DNA from 2 places in the Pseudonocardia sp. Ae150A_Ps1 genome. Region 1 is predicted to be linked to the other one. Evidence: riboswitches for the same ligand, from Rfam matches in the RefSeq annotation. Region 1 holds a riboswitch; the other holds the start of a gene.
What was found. A riboswitch is a leader RNA that binds a small molecule or an ion and turns the genes downstream of it on or off. The one in region 1 is predicted to bind cobalamin.

Region 1 (9,171 bases):
GGCGACGAACAGTCCGGCGAGCGCCGTCACCGACGTCGTCGCGAGCCGGGCGCCGTGCCGCCACAGCACCGAGTGCTCGCCCAGGCCCTTCGCCCGGGCGACGAGCACGTGCGGCCGGGTGAGCACCATCGCGGTCTCCGCGCGGACGAGCTGGGCGGCGAGTGCGCCCGGGTACGCGGCCAGGGTCAGCACCGGCAGCACCAGGTGCTGCGGCCCGCCCCAGCCCACGGCGGGCAGGGCACCGAGCCCGACCGCGAAGACCAGCACCAGCCAGGGCGCCAGGACGAACTCGGGCACGGCGACCCCGGCGATCGTCCCCGCCCCGAGGAACCGGTCCAGCCGGCCGCCCGGCCGGCGCGCCGCGTAGGCCCCGGCCGGGATCCCGACGGCCGCGGCGAGCGCGAGTGCCAGCACCGCCAGCAGGCCGGACACCGCGGCCGCCCCACCGACCTGTTCCAGGACCGGGGTCCGCAAGACGTACCCGTACCCAAGGTCACCGCGCAGCAGCGCGCCGAGCCAGCGCAGGTACTGCTCGACCGGTGAGGCGTCCAGCCCGAGCGACGCCCGCACCCGCGCCTCGGTCGCCGGGTCCGGCACCGCCTCGGCGGAGCGGGCCCGCAGTACCGCCCGGGCCGGGTCCACGTCCGCCAGCCGCGGCAGCGCGAACACCAGCACCGTCGCGGCGAGCAGGACCGGCGGGACGACCAGCAGCCGGCGCAGGACCAGCCCGATCACCCCGTCGGCGTCAGCTGGGGCAGGATCGGCTCGATCTGCAGCGGGTCCGGGGTGAACCCGGTCGCGCCGCGCAGCACGGCGGTGTTCAGCGGGTGCACCAGCATCACGCCGACGGCGTCGGTGGTGAGCAGGCCGGCGGCCTCGGCGAACAGCTGCTGCCGCTGGGCCGGGTCGACGGTCGTGTTCAGCCGGGCGACGACCGCGTCGTAGGCCGGGCTGCAGTACTGGTCGATGGCGTAGCTGCCCTCGCACGTGTAGTCCGAGGTGAGCGTGCTCGCCGCGTCCGGGAAGTCGGAGAGGTAGCTGCGCGAGTTGAGGAACATGTCGTAGTTCCCGGCGAGGACCTCGGGCTCCTGCGCCTCGTAGTTCCCGACGGTGATCTCGACCCGCACCCCGGCCTCGGCGAGCATCGCCTGGAGCGCGTTCGCGAGCGTCGGCAGCTCAGGGCGGTTCGGGAACGTCCACAGCTGCACGGTCAGCGGGTTCTCCGGCCCGAACCCCGCCTCGGCGAGCAGCTGCCTCGCACGCTCGGGGTCGGCCGCGGGCGGCGGATCGGTCTCGCCCCACGGCACCGCCGCACCGAAGAGGTCCGCGGCCGGGGCCGCACCGCCGCCGAGCACCTGCTGCGCCAGCACCGGGCGGTCGATCGCCGCGGTCACGGCCTGCCGCACCCGGACGTCGTCGAACGGCGCGCGGGACTGGTTGAGCTGCAACGGGACCGTGCGAGCGTTCGGGTACTCGACGACCTCGGCGCCCGACGAGCGGACCTGCTCGACCTGGGCCTGCGGGAGGCCCTCGGCGAACTGCACGTCACCGGCCTGGACGGCGAGCGCGCGGGCCTGCGGGTCCTCCACGTAGCGGACGGTGATGCGGGCCGCGCCCGCCTTCTCGCCCCAGTACTGCTCGTTGCGGACGAGCTGTGCCGACTGGGCACCGTCCACCTGGTCCAGCACGAACGGGCCGGTCGCGTTCCGCAGGTACGCGGGCGCACCACCGCCGGCGTACGCGGCGGGGGCGAGGATCCCGAGGTTGCCGCTCGACATGCGCAGCGGCATGACCGGGTCGGGCTCGGCCGTGGTGATCCGCACGGCGTCGGGGCCGTCCGCCGCGACCGTGAACCCGATGTCGCGGATCGCCCGCGGCGGGGCGTCGCCCCCGGCGACGTAGCTCAGTGCCGTGACGACGGCGTCCGGCGTGAGCGGGGTGCCGTCGTGGAAGGTGACGCCCGGACGCAGGGTGAACCGCCAGGAGTCGCCCTCCTGCTCCCACGCGGTGGCCAGCATCGGTGCGGGCTGCGCCTGGTCGTCCACCGTGGTCAGCGTCTCGGCGACGCCGAGGGACTGGAGGCGGGCCCCGTCGTCCGCGTCGAAGGCGTAGTCCGAGCGGGGCGGGAACTGGAGCGCCACCGTCAGCTCACCGGCGGGATCGGGGCTACCACCGGTACCGCCGCCGCAGCCGGCGAGGAGCAGGGCGGTCGCGGTGGCCAGTGCGGCCAGGGCGTACCGGCCACGTCGTCGTGCGATCACGACATACAGCTACATCTGACGAACTGTTCAGACAAGATGGACGTGAGCAACAGCTCTGATCACGGATCCGGAAGTCTTGCGGCCGGATCCGGCCGCGCAGCTTCCCGATCCGTGATCACCATCCCGGTCAGGGATGGAGATGCCCCCGCGGCGCCGGACGGGACGGCCGGTACCGGCCGGCGCCACGGGAGCGCACCGGCGTCAGCCGGTGGTCGGTACCCCGCCGGAGCGGACCCGGCGGGCGGCCGCGACCAGGTTGGTCAGGGCGGCGACGGTCTCGGGCTCACCGCGCGTCTTGAGCCCGCAGTCCGGGTTGGCCCACAGCCGCTCGGCACCGATGTGGTGCAGCGCCGCGGTGAGCTGCCCGGCGAGCTCGTCGGTGTCCGGGACCTCGGGCGAGTGGACGTCGTAGACGCCCGGGCCGAGCCCGCGCGGCACCCCGGGCCCGAGGTCGCCGAGGACCTCCATCCGGGACCGGGCCGCCTCGACCGTGGTGACGTCGGCGTCCAGGCCGTCGATGGCCCCGACGACCTCGCCGAACTCGGAGTAGCAGAGGTGCGTGTGGATCTGCGTGGTGTCCGCGACCCCGCCGACGGACATCCGGAACGAGTCCACCGCCCAGTCCAGATAGGACTGCCGGTCGCGCTCGTGCAGCGGCAGCAGCTCGCGCAGCGCGGGCTCATCGACCTGGATGATCCGGATCCCGGCCGCCTCGAGGTCGACGACCTCGTCGCGCAGCGCCAGCCCGACCTGCCGGGCGGTGTCGCCGAGCGGCTGGTCGTCGCGGACGAACGACCAGGCCAGGATGGTGACGGGCCCGGTCAGCATGCCCTTCACGTACCGGTCCGACAGCGACTGCGCGTAGGTCGCCCAGCCGACGGTGATCGGCTCCGCGCGGGAGACGTCCGAGTGCAGGATCGGCGGCCGCACGCAGCGCGAGCCGTAGGACTGCACCCAGCCGAGCTCGGTCGTGGCGAACCCGTCGAGGTTCTCGGCGAAGTACTGGACCATGTCGTTGCGCTCGGGCTCACCGTGCACGAGCACGTCCAGGCCGATGTCCTCCTGGAGCCGCACCACGCGCTCGATCTCCCGGCGCATCCGCCCGGTGTACTCGTCGTCGGTGATGTCGCCGCGCCGGTGCGCGGCGCGGTCCTTGCGGATCTCCGCGGTCTGCGGGAACGACCCGATGGTCGTCGTCGGCACGTCGGGCAGGCCGAGCGCCTCGCGCTGCGCCTTGGCCCGCACGTCACCCGCGGGCCGCCGGTAGTGGTCGGCGCCCAGCTCGGCGAACCGGCTGCGCACGCCCTCGTCGCGCCGGGACGCCGCGGCCACCCGCTCCCGGGTGGCCTTCGCGGCGTCGAACGCGTCGGCCACCGCGGCCCGGCCCTCGTGCAGCGCACGCCCGAGCAGCACGACCTCGTCGACCTTCTGGCGGGCGAAGGCCAGCATGTCGACGACGTCGGCGGGCAGCGCGGTCTCCGCCTCCAGGTCGTAGGGCACGTGCAGCAGCGAGCACGAGGTCGAGACCTCCACCCGCCCCGCGACGCCGGTCAGCCGGGTCGCGTCGGACAGCGCGGCGTCGAGGTCGGTGCGCCAGACGTTGCGGCCGTCGACGACGCCGGCCAGCACCCGCTTGCGGCCCAGCCCCTCGACCGAGTCGATCCCGTCGAGATCCGCCCGGCCCGCGACGAGGTCCAGGGCGAGCCCCTCGACAGCGGTCGACGCGAGCACCGGCAGCGCCCGGCCGAGCTCACCGAAGTACGACGCGACCAGGATCTTCGGCCGGCGCGGCGCCGACGCGAGCCGGTCGTAGGCCTTCCGCAGTGCCGCGACCTCGGGGTCGGTGCGGTCGGCGGCGAAGGCCGGCTCGTCGAGCTGGACCCACTCGGCACCGGCGTCGGCGAGCTCGGCGAGCAGATCCCGGTAGACCTCGACGAGCGGGCCGAGCAGGTCCAGCGGCCGGAAGTCCTCCGGCGACCCCTCGGCAGGCTTGGACAGCAGCAGGAAGGTCACCGGCCCGACCAGCACCGGGCGGGTCAGGACGTCGGAGCGCAGCGCCTCCCGGAACTCGTCGAGCGCCTTGCGGCTCCCCGGGGCCAGTCGCGTCGACGGCCCGATCTCGGGGACGAGGTAGTGGTAGTTCGTGTCGAACCACTTGGTCATCTCGCAGGCCGGGGCGCCGGTGCGGCCGCGGGCCATCGCGAACAGCCGCTCCAGCGGATCCTCGATGCCGGCGAACCGTTCCGGCACGGCCCCGACGGCGAGCGCGGTGTCGAGCACGTGGTCGTAGAACGAGAACGTGTTGCCCGGGACCTGCCCCAGGCCGGCGTCGCGCAATCCGGTCCAGGTGTCCCGTCGCAGTCCGCCTGCCACGTCGTGCAGCGCCGAAGCGCCGGACCTCCCGGCCCAGAACGCCTCGGTCGCGCGCTTGAGCTCCCGGTACGGCCCGATCCGGGGGTATCCCAGAACGGTGCTTGCGGTGCCCGATTCGGACGAAGTCGTCACGGCCCTCTCTCCTCGCGAGCGCGGTGGGGGTGACCCGGGCCTCGCGGGAGGGCGACGTCACGACCGGGACGGCTCGGCCGTCCACACCGGACCCTGTCCGGCGGGCACGGCGATGCCCGGTCGTCCGCTCGGCCCTCCCTCGGGACCACGGATCGCGTGCACCGGCCGGCACACGCACCGTCGGCAGGTCTTCGGACTCGCGGGCGTCGTGCACGGGTGCACGTCCTACTGGCCGTCGCTTCCCGGGATCGCTCCCAGTGCTCATGACGGCGGTCGTTCCCACTCACCGCTGCGGGGCAGTCCCGGAGTCGCACCGGGTTCCCTCTTGCCTCGCCCGCCCGGCCCCTCCCGGGACCGCGCCGGCGAACCGTCGGCGGGACCGACCATAGATCAGGGATCCGGACGGGGCCAGGCCAGGCATTGCCGGACGGTGCTTGTTGCCATAGAGTGGCAACACGTTCGCCCGCTCCCACCCGAGCCCCAGGGCGACCTATCCCTGCCTCCTCCGTTCGGAGGGGCGTCCTGCCCGGACGCCCGACGGGTAATCGCGATCACCCCTGTGCTCACGGCCACAGCCCCCCTAGCGTGCGGAATCGACCCATCCGCCTGCCTCAGAAAGGGCTGACATGCAGGTAGACGAGCTGCTCAAGCCGTTCCCCATCAAGGAGTTCCACCCGTTCCCGCGGGCACTCATGGGTCCCGGCTCCCACGAGCTGATCGGGCCGGAAGCGCTCAAGCTGGGCTTCAAGAAGACCCTGGTCATGACGTCGGGCCTGCGCGGCACCGACATCGTCCACAAGATCGTCGAGTCGATGAAGTACCACGGCCTCGAGGTCGTCGTGTACGACAAGGTCGAGTCGAACCCCAAGGACTACAACTCGATGGATGCCGTCGCGTTGTACCAGGAGAACAACTGCGACTCCTTCGTCTCCATCGGCGGCGGGTCCTCGCACGACGCCTGCAAGGGCGCCCGCATCTCGGTCGCCCACGACGGCCGCAACGTCAACGAGTTCGAGGGCTTCAACAAGTCCGAGAACCCGGCCAACCCGCCGCACATCGCGGTCTCCACCACGGCCGGCACCGGCTCGGAGACCTCGTGGGCGTACGTGATCACCGACACCACGACCGACCCGGACAACCCGCACAAGTACGTGGCGTTCGACGACGCGTCGGTCACCACCCTCGCGATCGACGACCCGGTGCTCTACTACGACTGCCCGGTCGACTACACCGCGCAGTGCGGCTTCGACGTGCTCGCGCACGCCTCCGAGCCCTACGTGTCGCGGCTGAACTTCCAGCCGTCGCTGGGCAACGCGCTGCACGCGATCAAGCTGACCTCGCAGAACCTGCGCGCGGCGGTGTGGAACGGCCAGGACCTGCCCGGCCGCGAGGGCATGATGTACGCGCAGTACATCGCGGCCCAGGCGTTCAACTCGGGCGGCCTCGGCATCATCCACTCGATCTCGCACGCGGTGTCGGCGTTCTACGACACCCACCACGGCCTGAACAACGCGATCGCGCTCCCCCGCGTGTGGGCGTTCAACATGCCGGTCACCTACGAGCGCTTCGCGGACATCGCGGAGGCCATGGGCATCGACACCCGCGGCATGACCAAGCCGCAGGCCGCCGACGCCGCGCTGGCCGCCTCGATCCGGCTGCTGCGCGACGTGGGCATCCCGGAGAAGTTCGCCGACGTCAAGCAGGACACCTACTCGAAGAACCGGCTGGGCCAGGGCCCGACCAAGTTCTACGAGAACTCGCCGACCATCGTCGGTGACGCGGCGGACGTCGACCGGATCACCAACCACGTCCTGGGTGACGCCTGCACCCCGGGCAACCCCAAGGAGTGCACCTTCGAGACCGTCCGCCCGGTCGTCGACCACTCCATCAACGGCGACCTGGACGACCTCCTGACCTGATCGTCCGGTCAGTCCGTCGAGAATTTCGCACCAGCGGGCCCACGCCGCGCGAGTGATACTCGTGACGGGTGGGCCCGCTGGCTGCGGGGCCCGCTGCACCACCGCCGGTGCGGCCTGCGAAGGAGAAACCCAACGTGACCGAGGCTGTTGTCCCCTCTGCGCCCGAGGCTGCTGCCGCGATCGGCGCAGGCGCCCCGTTCGAATCCGTCGACCAGGTCGTCGAGGCCCTGCGCGAGCAGGGCTACATCGCCGACACCCGGCTGGCGACCACCGTCTTCCTCCTGACCCGGCTGGACAAGCCGCTGTTGCTGGAGGGACCCGCCGGCGTCGGCAAGACCGAGCTCGCGAAGATGCTCGCGCTCGCCACCGGACGCCGGCTGCTGCGCCTGCAGTGCTACGAGGGCCAGGACGAGACCAAGGCCCTGTACGAGTGGGACTACGGCAAGCAGCTCATGTACACCCAGATCCTGCGCGAGAAGATCGGGCAGGTCGTCGAGGACGCCCCCGACCTGGCCTCGGCCGTCGAGCGCATCGGGTCGCAGGAGAGCGTCTTCTTCTCCGAGCGGTTCCTCGCCCCGCGCCCGCTGCTCGAGGCGATCCGCTCGGAGCAGCCGTGCGTGCTGCTGATCGACGAGGTCGACCGCGCCGACGAGACGCTCGAGGCCGTGCTCCTGGAGACCCTGGGCGAGTACCAGATCTCGGTGCCCGAGGTGGGGACGTTCACCGCGAACCACCGCCCCTACGTGCTCCTGACCTCGAACAACACCCGCGACCTGGCCGCAGCCCTGAAGCGCCGCTGCCTGCACCTGTTCCTCGACTACCCCTCCGCGCAGCGCGAGCTCGACATCGTCCGGTCGAAGAAGACCGGGCTGGGCGACCAGCTGGCCGAGGAGCTCGTCAACGTGGTGCGCGGGCTGCGCGAGCTGGAGCTGCGCAAGTCGCCCTCGATCTCGGAGACGATCGACTGGGCCCGGACGCTGGCCGTCCTGGGGGTGGACGAGCTCAACTCGCAGATCCTCTCCGACACCGTCTCGGTCGTCGTGAAGTACGACAAGGACGTCAAGAAGGCGCTCGACGCCATCCCGCGCCTGGTCGACCCGAACCAGACGGTCCCCGAGCACGGCCACGGGCACGGCCATGGGCACGGGCACGGGCACGGCCACGACGGCGACCACTCCCACGACGACGCGCCGGCGGCCCCGGCCGCACGTCCCGCCGCGTCGGACGACCCCGACGACGGCGACGTCGACGGCCGGGCGAAGCGCGCGGCGAAGGACGAGCCGGGCCGGCACCCGATCTACGGCGGCATCACCTCCGGTGGTGGCAGCACGAAGCCCCGGAACGTGAGCTCCGGCCAGGGGTCCCGCTCGTTCGGCGGGTCCCGCAGGCGTCCGGTCTGAGCCGGGGGCGGGAGTGGAAGCCAGCATCCACCGCTTCGTCCGGCTGCTGCGGATCCGGGCGGTACGCATCTCCGTCTCCGAGGCACTGGACGCCATGGCCTGCGCCGCCCAGCCCGGGGTGCTCGCCGACAAGTCGGTGCTCAAGGAGGCGCTGCGCGTCGCCCTGATCAAGGACCGGCGCGACGAGGAGACCTACGACCAGGTCTTCGACCTGTTCTTCTCGCTGGTCAAGGTCGGTGAGAGCGAGACGGGCCACGGGCACGGCCACGGCGACATGACCGACGACACGCCGCTGGACGACTTCACGCTGTCCGAGGAGCCCTCGGAGACCCCGCAGGAGGGTCACGACCACGGCGCCCCGGTCGACATCAAGGAGTTCTTCGACCCGGAGGACCTGGCCGAGCAGTACAACCTGCACCAGGAGGCCAACAAGATCGACATGGCCTCCATGACGGACGAGATCGTGCTGTCCAAGGAGCAGGCGAACGACATCACCGAGGGCCAGCGCGTCCAGATCGAGACCGACCGGTTCTCCGGCGGCGGCATCCCGGGCGGCATCTCCCAGCAGGCGGGGACGCAGGTCGACGCCGACCTGTCCGTCGTCCAGCAGGACGCCCTGCTCGGCTGGCTGAACTCCGAGGAGGACGCGCTCAGCGAGGCCGAGCAGGGCACCGAGGACGACGCGGCGGCCCTGCGCCGCCGGCTCACCGGCGTGCTCGACAACCTGCCGGAGCTGCTCAAGGCGCACCTGGAGAAGCTCCTCGAGATCGAGCAGCGGATCGTCGAGGGGCACGACGACTCCGAGAAGGCCGCCGAGGTCGACCGGGCGACCGAGACCGAGCGGATGCAGCTGGAGGACTCGCTCCGCCGCCTCGCGAAGTCGCTGCACGGCGCGCTCACCCACCGGCGCCGGGTGTCGCCGCGCGGCCGGATCGACTCGGCCCGCACGATGCGCAAGAACATGCGCTACGACGGCGTCCCCTTCGCCCCCGTCACCGTGCAGCGCCAGGAGGACAAGCCGCGGCTGGTGGTGCTGGCCGACGTCTCGCTGTCGGTGCGGGCCACCGCCCGGTTCACCCTGCACCT
Region 2 (9,171 bases), 1.5 Mb from region 1:
CGGTTGGCCGCGGCCAGGCCGAGCATGACCGTCGACCCGGCGGGGATGGTCACCCCGGAGTAGGTGACGTCCTCGCTCGCGAACCGCATCGGCGTGTTCGTCACCGGCGACTCGAAGCGCAGGAACTCCTCCACCGCCGACGTGATCAGTGACGGGTCGTCCTGCAGCCTCGCCCGCTCCCCGGGATGGGTCAGGAGGGCCAGGACGCCGTTGCCGATCAGGTTGACCGTCGTCTCGTGCCCGGCGATGAGCAGCAGCATCGCCATGGCGACGAGCTCCTCGTGGGACAGGGTGTCGCCGTCGGCCTCGCTGACCGCGAGCAGCGACGAGAGCAGCGCGTCGTCGGGCTCGGTGCGCTTGCGCTCGATGAGCTCGCTCAGGTAGCCGTGCAGGCTGCCCATCGCGGCGAACTTCTCCTCCTGCGGCGAGTCGTCGACCATCACCGACGACCACGCGGAGAACTGGTCCCGGTCCTCCGCAGGCACGCCGAGCAGCTCGCAGATCACGAGCACCGGGACGAGGAACGCGTACTCCCGCATGAGGTCGACCGGCCGGTCGGCGGGCAGCCGGTCCAGCAGCTCCTGGGTGATCTCCTCGACCCGCGGCTGCAGCTCGTTCATCCGCCGGACGGTGAACGAGCGGCTGACCAGCTTCCGCAGCCGGGTGTGGTCCGGCGGGTCCATCAGGATCATCATCGGCGTCGGCGCCGCGGCGTGCTCGTCCCGCTGGTCCGCCGGCAGCGTGTAGCGCCAGTCCTTCGACAGCCGTGGGTCGACGAACGCCTCCCGGACGTCGGCGTAGCGGGTGATCAGCCACGCCTTCCCGTCCGGCAGCGCCAGCTCGCGCACCGGCTCGTCGTCGCGCAGCGCCGCGTAGGCGGGGTGCGGGTCGGTCCAGAAGTCGCCGGAGAACAGGGCGTGCGGCTCGGTGCCGGTGGTGGTCAGCGCCATGTCCCCATGGTGCCAGCGATGGGTAAGCGACCGCTTACATCAGCCGAGACGAGTGGCGGAGCACACATCCGGGTCCAGCGCGACGTCCGCCGGGGCCGGCCGCCCGAGGATCACCGACGCGGCAGGGCGGCCAGCGCCGGGGCGGACTCGATCCCGGACCCGCCCTGCCCCGCGACGAGGTGGAAGCCGGGGTGACCGGGGCGGGCACCCAGCACCGGGGCCCGGTCCGGGGCGAACGTCCGCAGGCCGGCCCATGCGGTCCGCACCGAGCGCAGGCCCAGCGTGATCGCCTCGCCGACCCGGTCCAGCGCGAGCGCGACGTCGAGCTCGTCGGGCCGGGCGTCGCCGGGCGGCTGCGGGGTCTCGTCGGCGGGTGACACCAGGACGGCGTCGGCCTCGGGCTTGAGGTACCAGCGCTCGGCCGCGTCCGCGATCAGCGGGAGCGGTGCTCCGCCCGGGCGGAGCACCGACGGATCGGCGACCGGGCAGGCGGCGATCGTGCGGCGGTGCGGCACCAGCCCGGCGCCGGAGACGCCCGCCAGTGCGGCCACCTCGTCGGCCCAGGCCCCGGCGGCGTCGACGACGGCGCCGGCCCGCACGACGTGCCCGGCGACCGTCCGCGCGGTCCAGCCGTCGCCGTCGCGGGCCAGCGCGCTCACCCGGGCGTCGCGCAGGACGGTGCCGCCGCGGGCGCGCAGGCCGCGCCGGTAGCCGTCGTGCAGGGCCGCGGTGTCGACGTCGGCCGCGCCGGCGGTCCAGGCGGCGGCCCGGGGCGGCCGGCGCAGGACGGGTGCCCGGCGGTGCGCCTCGTCCGGGTCCAGCGCCACCGGGGCGCCCGGCTCGCCGGCCTGGTCGGCGAGCATCGCGGCCAGGGCAGCGGCGCCGTCGTCGTCGGTGCCGACGTGCAGCACCGGGCGCGGGGTCAGCAGCGGCGGGGTGCCGAGCTCGTCGGGCAGCGCGGCGAAACGCGGCCCGGACGCCGCGATCAGCGCCCGGAACGGCCCCGACCCGTGCCCGGGGATGTAGGTCGCCGCGGACCGTGCGGTCGAGTGCACCGGCATGTCGGTCTCGGCCTCCAGCAGCACGACGCGCGCGTGCGCGGCCAGCTCGTAGGCCACCGACACACCGGCGATCCCGCCGCCGATCACGACCAGGTCCGTCAGGTGCGCGTCCACCGGCGCGACGGTAGCCGCGGAAAACCGGTGGCACGCCGTGGCGGTGGTCTCCTACCGTTCCCGCCATGCTGATCCGGTTCCTCTGAGCGGCCCGCCGGGGCTCCTCCCGCGAGTCCCCGCGCCCGCCGGCCCGTGACGTCCGTCCCCGGGCCCGGAACCGATGCCGCGCGCTCCGCCGCATCCTGCCGTCCGGCGTTCCGGCACGTCACCGGCCCTCCTCGGTCAACGTCCGACCCGTCATCACCTGGAGGCCCGTATGCGCACCACCCGATCCCGCTCCACCGCCACGCCCGGCGACACCACCACGTCCGGCGGCGGCACCACCGTGCCGTCCCCGGCCCTCCTGCCCGGACCCTCCGCGGCGGGCCCGGACACCGGTACCACCGGCACGGGTGCCGCGACCGTGCCCGGCACCGGCGCGTCCGACCGCCCGGCCAACCGCGCCGAACGCCGTGCCGCGAAGCGCGGGAAGGGCTCCGGCGGGGCGTCCGGCCCGGCCGCGCCCCGCACCGCGGGACCGACGCCGCACGTGAAGCCCGCGCACGTCCGCACGGACTTCGCCGCCCGCCGGTCCGGCTGACCGGTCTCCGGGGCCCGTGCCCGTCACCGGGCACGGGCCCCGGACCGTGATCACACCCGAGCACCACCCCCGCTGTCGGTGGCCCGTGCGACGCTGTCCGCCGTGACCGTCTCCGTCTGGTGGGCCGCGCCGGTCGAGCCCTCCTCCCGGCCCGATCTCGTCGCGCTGCTCGACGACCACGAGCGCGACCGGATGGCCGCGCTGCGCCGCGACGACGACCGCGCCCGCTACCTCGCCGCGCACGCGCTGACCCGCCTCGTCCTTGGCACGCATCTCGACGCCGATCCGGCCGGGCTCGCTCTCGACCGCACCTGTCGCTGCGGCCGGCCGCACGGCAAGCCCCGGCTCACCGGCCGGCACGACGACCCCGGCTTCTCCCTCACCCACTCCGGCGCGCTCGTCGGCGTGGCGCTGGGGGCCGGGCCGGTCGGCGTCGACGTCGAGCAGCACAGGCCCCTCCCCGACCTGGACGGCCTCGCCCGGCACGCCCTCTCCCCCGCCGAGCGCGACGCGGGCGTGCTCGCGGCCGACGGGTTCCTCGTCACGTGGGCCCGGAAGGAGGCCCTGCTCAAGGCCACCGGCGAGGGCCTGAGCAGCCCGATGGAGGCGATCACGCTCTCCGCGCCGGACGCCGACGCCCGCATCCTCGACTGGCCGGATGCGGGCGGGCCGTGGTGGGTCGCCGACGTCGCCACCCCGCACCCCGACCACCCCGGCGCGGTCGCCGGTGCCGGGCACGCCGCGCCCCGGATCGACGTCGCCGACGGCGACGCGGTCCTGTCGGTGGTCCGGGGCACCATGGGGCGGTGACGACACCGGACGGGAGGAGCCCGGGCGCCCCGCGGACCGCGTCCGCCCGATGGGTGCTGCACCTCGACATGGACGCGTTCTTCGCCTCCGTCGAGCAGCTCACCCGGCCGACGCTCGCCGACCGGCCGGTGCTGGTCGGCGGGGCCGGTCCGCGCGGCGTCGTCGCCGGGGCGAGCTACCAGGCGCGGGTGTTCGGGGCGCGCTCGGCGATGCCGATGGGCCAGGCCCGGCGCCGCTGCCCGCACGCGACCGTGCTGCCGCCCCGGTTCGCGTTGTACAAGGCGATCTCCGACCAGGTGATGGGGGTGCTCGCGGAGTTCTCCCCGGTGCTGGAGCCGGTGTCGGTGGACGAGGCGTTCATCGAACCGCCGGTGCTGGCCGGGGCGGATCCGGCGGCGGTCGACGAGTTCGGCACCCGGCTGCGCGCGGCGGTGCGGGAGCGGACCGGGCTGCCGGCGTCGGTCGGGGCCGGGTCCGGCAAGCAGATCGCGAAGATCGCCTCCGAGCTGGCGAAGCCGGACGGGCTGCGGGTGATCGCCCACGCCGAGCAGGAGACCGTGCTCGCCGCACTGCCGGTGCGGTCGTTGTGGGGCATCGGACCCGTCTCCGGTGAGGCGCTGCGGAAGATCGGGATCGAGACGATCGGCCAGCTCGCCGCCATGGACGGGCGCGAGGTCGCCGGGGTGCTCGGCACCGCGATGGGCACCGAGCTGCACCGGCTCGCCCGCGGGATCGACGACCGCCCGGTCGCGCCGCGCGGCGCCGCCAAGCAGATCTCCGCGGAGACCACGTTCGACACCGACCTCACCGCGATGACGGCGGTGCACGACGCCGTCGCGTCGATCTGCGTCGCGGTGCACCGGCGGCTCGTCGCCGACGGGCGCGCCGCGCGCACCGTCACCGTCAAGGCGCGGACCGGGGACTTCACGACCCACACCCGGTCGGAGACGACCCCGTTCCCCAGCCGGGACCTCGCCACGCTGACCGCGGTGGCCCGCCGGCTGGCCGACACCGCGGTCGGCGAGGGCGGGGTCCGGCTGCTCGGGGTGTCGGTGTCCGGGTTCGGCGACGAGCCGCCGCTCGCGCTGTTCGAGGCGGTCCCGTCGGAGCAGGGCTGGCGGGCGGCGACGAGCAGCGACACCGCGGAGCCGGGCGGCACCGACTCCCCGGAGCCGGGCCCCGGTGGACCGGAGCGCGGCACCGGCGGAGCAGCGGCCGCGGAGCCCGGCGTCCCGGGCGGTACCGCGACGATCGCCGGCCACGCCGTCGTCACCACCGTGGCGGCGGCGGCCGACGAGCCGGCGCTACCGGCGGTGACCGACGAGCCGGCACCGCCGACGGTCGGCCCGGGCCCCACCCGTCCGGACCGGGTGCCCGACCCGGACCGGCCGCGGGCCGCGGGCGACGACGTCCACCATCCCGAGCACGGGCACGGCTGGGTCCAGGGAGCGGGGCACGGCCGCGTGACCGTCCGGTTCGAGACGGCGCTGACCGGCCCGGGCCGCACCCGCACCCTCGACGCGTCCGACCCCGTCCTGGCCCGCGCCGATCCGCTCAGCAGCTGGCAGGCACCCGCCTGAACCCCGGTCAGCCGATCAGCGGGCTCCGGTGCGGGGGCGCGACCCGGGTCCCGGCGGGGACGCGGACATCGAGGTCCGGGCAGCAGCGCTCGAGGCCGTCCAGCACGGCGCCGAGCGCGACGTCGGACCTCGGCTCCCCCGCCACGAGCAGCACCGCGGTGCCGGACGGGGCGGCGCCCGCCCAGGTGGTGAAGCGCGCCACCGCGTCGCGCGGGGACACCCCCTCGACCCGCCACGCCTCGGCGTAGAACAGCGCGACCGACTCGGGCCCGCGGGGGAACGTGAAGACGGTGTCCGCCTCGGCGAGCAGGTCGTCGGCCCCGCAACCGGCCGGGCCGGACCCGGCGTCGGGCTCGGTGCCGAGCACGACCAGGACCGGGCGCGCGTCGTCGCTCATCGCATGACCTCCTCGAGGGTCCTCGCCCTCACCAGTGGATCTCCTGCGACGACGGCCAGTCTCCTGGCTCGCGGATCGTCACGCGCCCCCGGCCTTCCCGCCCGTGGTGGGCCGTGACCGTGGGTGGGGACGCGCTCCCCGATGACAGTGGCGGGACCGCGCCGGACTCGCACCGGCTTCCTGCACCGTCGTCGTCACCGAGCCCATCACGCGGACGGGCGAGGGTCAACCACGACCGGCGGAGCCCACACCCCGCAGATGATCGAGGACGTCGTGCTCGGCGAGCGTGCCCAGCAGCGGGCCGTCCGGTGTCTCCCGCACCGGGAGCCCGGCCCCGCGGTGCGCCGCGAGCAGGTCCAGGACGTCGTGCACCGGGGTGTCCGGGGTGAGCGGCCCACCGGCCCCCGGCTGCGGACGCCCGTCGGCCGGGGAGGCCCCGCCGTCGTCGGCGGGGTCGAGGGGACGCATCACCTCGCCGACCGTCACCCATCGCAACGCCTCGTCGGTGGGGGTGTCGGCGGCGAGGTCGATACCGCGCCGGAGCAGCTTGAGCGTGTAGATGTCGTCCCGCGAGACCAGGTGCGAGAGCCCGGTGGCGAGCACGACGGCCGCCATCAGCGGCAGGATCAGGGCGTAGTCGCCGGTCAGCTCGAACACGATGAGCACCGCGGTGATCGGGGCGTGCGCGGCCCCGGCGAACACCGCCGCCATCCCGACCAGCCCGAACGCCCCGGGGTCGAGGTGCAGCGCGGGGAACGCGGCCGCGGCGGCGACCCCGAACGCGGTCCCGGCCGGCCCGCCGATGAACAGCGAGGGCGCGAACACGCCGCCGGACCCGCCGATCCCGATGGTCAGGCTCGCCGCGACGATCTTGCCGATCACCAGCAGGAGCAGGAACCCGAACACGTACCGGCCCTCGATCGCCCCCTCCAGCACCGGGTAGCCGACGCCGTACATCTGCGGCAGGGCCAGCAGCAACGCCCCCAGCAACAACCCTCCGACGGCGGGGCGCAGCCACTCCGGGCCGCGCCAGACCGCGTCGCACACGTCCTCGATCCGGTAGAGGATCCGCGCGAACGCCCAGCCGAGCAGCCCGGCGAGCAGCCCGAGCAGGGCGTAGAGCGGCAGCTGCGCGGCGCTGCCCAGCTCGAAGTGCGGCAGCGTGAGGATCGCGCGGTCCCCGGCGATCAGCTCGGCGGTGACGTTCGCGGTCACCGAGCTGATCACCAGCACACCGAAGGCCTCCGCGCCGAACGACCGGAGGATCAGCTCCAGCCCGAAGACGACACCGGAGATCGGCGCGTCGAACGTCGCGGAGATCCCGCCCGCCGCCCCGCAGGCGACCATCAGCACCAGCCGGGTCGACGGCACCCGCAGCCACTGCCCGATCGCCGAGCCGAGCGCGGACCCGATCTGCACGATCGGCCCCTCCCTGCCGACCGAGCCGCCGGTGCCGATGCAGATCCCGGACGCGAGCGCCTTCACCCCGGCCACCGTCGCCGGGATCCGGCCGCCGCGGCGCGCAACCGCGACCATCACCTCGGGGACGCCGTGCCCGCGGGCCTCCGGTGCGAACCGCTGGACCAGCGGCCCGTACACGAGCCCGCCGAGCACCGGCGCGACCAGCAGGAACCAGACCCCCAGCGCGGGCAGGTGCTCCGACGGGACGCGCCCTGCGCCGGAGTAGTCCTCCCGGCCGGTGACCAGCCAGGTCACACCGAGGATCAGCTCGTGGAACAGCACCGAGCCCACCCCGGCTCCGACGCCGATGATCACGGCGAGGCCGACCAGGCCGGGCCGGGTACCGACGAGCGCCCGGTGCAGCGCACGGAGGGCCGGGCGGGGGGGCTCCGGCGACGGCGCTCACCGGGCTGCCCCGCCCTGGTCGTCCTGCTCGCCCACGGACAGCGGGGCGACGGCCCAGTCCGTCTCGGGCACCTCGCCCGCCGCGGCGGCGAACGTCCGCAGCGCGTCGCGCACGGCGGTCCGTTCCCCCGCAGGCAGCGTCGCGAGCAGCCGGTGCATCTCCGCACGACGGCGCCGGGTCACCTCCCGGACCAGGTCCCGGCCGGCGCCGCTGAGCGCGACGGCGACCTCCCGGCGGTCCGCACCGGTCCGGGTGCGCTCCGCCAGCCCGCGGGCCACCAGGCGGTCGCACATCCGGGTCGCGGTGGACGCCGACACCGCCAGCGCCACGGCCAGGTCCGCCGGGCGCCGGGTGCCGTGCTGGGCCAGGACGACCAGCGCCCGGTACTGGGGCACGGTCACGTCCTCGCCCGCGTGCTCACCGGCGGCGGCCAGGGACCGGGCCACCACCGAGAGCATCGCGCGGCTCGCGGTCATGACCGCGTCCACGACGTCGTCGATCTCGTCCGTCACGCCCTCATCGTTGCACACTGCAAAGTTGCAGTGTGCACGGATCAGGCTGTGCACGGATCAGTCGGCGACGGGTGCCTCCAGGCCCGCCACGGGCCCGATGACGATGATCGCGGGCGGGCTCACCTCGGCCTCGGCGGCGACCTTCTCGGCCGTCTCCAGGGTGGCGCGCACGGTGCGCTGGATGCGGGTGGTGCCGTCCTGCACGATCAGCACCGGGGTGTCCGCGGCGCGGCCGTGCGTGATCAGCGCGTCGGCGAACCGCCCGAGCCGCTCGACGGCCATCATCAGCACGATCGTGCCGGTCATCCGGCCCAGCGCGGTCCAGTCGGTGAGGCTGCGCGGGTCGTCCGGCGCGACGTGCCCGGAGACCACGACGATCTCGTGCGCCACCCCGCGGTGGGTCACGGGCGTCCCGGCGACGGCGGGTGCCGCGAACGCGCTGGTGATGCCGGGGACGACGGTGACCGGCACCCCGGCCGCGGCGCAGGCCTGGACCTCCTCGAACCCGCGTCCGTAGACGAACGGGTCGCCGCCCTTCAGCCGGACGACGAACCGGCCGGCCCGCGCGTTCTCGACCAGCAGCTCGTTGATCTTCTCCTGGGCCATGGCGCGGCCGTAGGGGATCTTGGAGGCGTCCATCACCTCGACGTCGGGCGGGAGCTCGTCCATGAGGTCGCGCGGGCCGAGCCGGTCGGCGACGACGACCTGTGCCCGGGACAGCAGCCGCCGTCCGCGGACCGTGATCAGCTCGGGATCGCCGGGCCCGCCGCCGACGAGCGCGACGCCCGCCTGCGGGAGCTCGGCGTCCTCGTCGACGACGCCGGACTGCAGCGCCTCCACCAGCGCGGTGCGCACGGCCGCGGAACGGCGGTGCGCACCCCGGGCCAGGACGCCGACGGTCAGCCCGTCGTGCAGGCCGGTGGCCGGGGTGACGGCGGTGCCGCGGCTGCCGTCGTCGGCCCGGACGCAGAAGACCCGTCGCCGCTCGGCCTCGGCGGTGACCGCGGTGTTGACGGACGCGTCGTCGGTGGCGGCGATGGCGTACCAGGCGCCGTCGAGGTCGCCGTCGGCGTACCCGCGGGCGGACCAGGTGATCTCACCGGCCGACACCATGCCCTCGACCGCCGGCGTGACCTCGGGCGAGACGACCTCGACCACGGCCCCGGCGGCGATCAGACGGGCGGCGCGGCGCTGCGCGACCTGCCCCCCGCCGACGACGACGACCCGTCGCCCGGACAGGTCCAGGCCGACCAGATACTGCTCGTGCTGCGCGCTCAACGACGTTCCTCTCCCGGGTGGT

Region 2: it holds a riboswitch for cobalamin, as region 1 does, so the genes downstream of both, Ae150APs1_RS06600 (hypothetical protein) here and metE (5-methyltetrahydropteroyltriglutamate--homocysteine S-methyltransferase) in region 1, are expected to answer to the same signal.

The regions. Positions count from the first base shown of each region.
Region 1 is NZ_MCIJ01000001.1:2,997,926-3,007,096, forward strand. It holds gene Ae150APs1_RS13840 (ABC transporter permease) at 1-735, opposite strand, end outside; gene Ae150APs1_RS13845 (ABC transporter substrate-binding protein) at 732-2,261, opposite strand; gene metE (5-methyltetrahydropteroyltriglutamate--homocysteine S-methyltransferase) at 2,463-4,766, opposite strand; cobalamin riboswitch at 4,952-5,093, opposite strand; gene mdo (NDMA-dependent methanol dehydrogenase) at 5,393-6,685, shown strand; gene Ae150APs1_RS13860 (MoxR family ATPase) at 6,820-8,085, shown strand; gene Ae150APs1_RS13865 (VWA domain-containing protein) at 8,099-9,171, shown strand, end outside.
Region 2 is NZ_MCIJ01000001.1:1,490,123-1,499,293, forward strand. It holds gene Ae150APs1_RS06575 (cytochrome P450) at 1-950, opposite strand, end outside; gene Ae150APs1_RS06580 (FAD-dependent oxidoreductase) at 1,061-2,125, opposite strand; gene Ae150APs1_RS06585 (hypothetical protein) at 2,382-2,705, shown strand; gene Ae150APs1_RS06590 (4'-phosphopantetheinyl transferase superfamily protein) at 2,808-3,515, shown strand; gene Ae150APs1_RS06595 (DNA polymerase IV) at 3,512-5,095, shown strand; gene Ae150APs1_RS06600 (hypothetical protein) at 5,103-5,492, opposite strand; cobalamin riboswitch at 5,528-5,715, opposite strand; gene Ae150APs1_RS06605 (chloride channel protein) at 5,718-7,268, opposite strand; gene Ae150APs1_RS06610 (MarR family transcriptional regulator) at 7,356-7,871, opposite strand; gene cobA (uroporphyrinogen-III C-methyltransferase) at 7,929-9,149, opposite strand.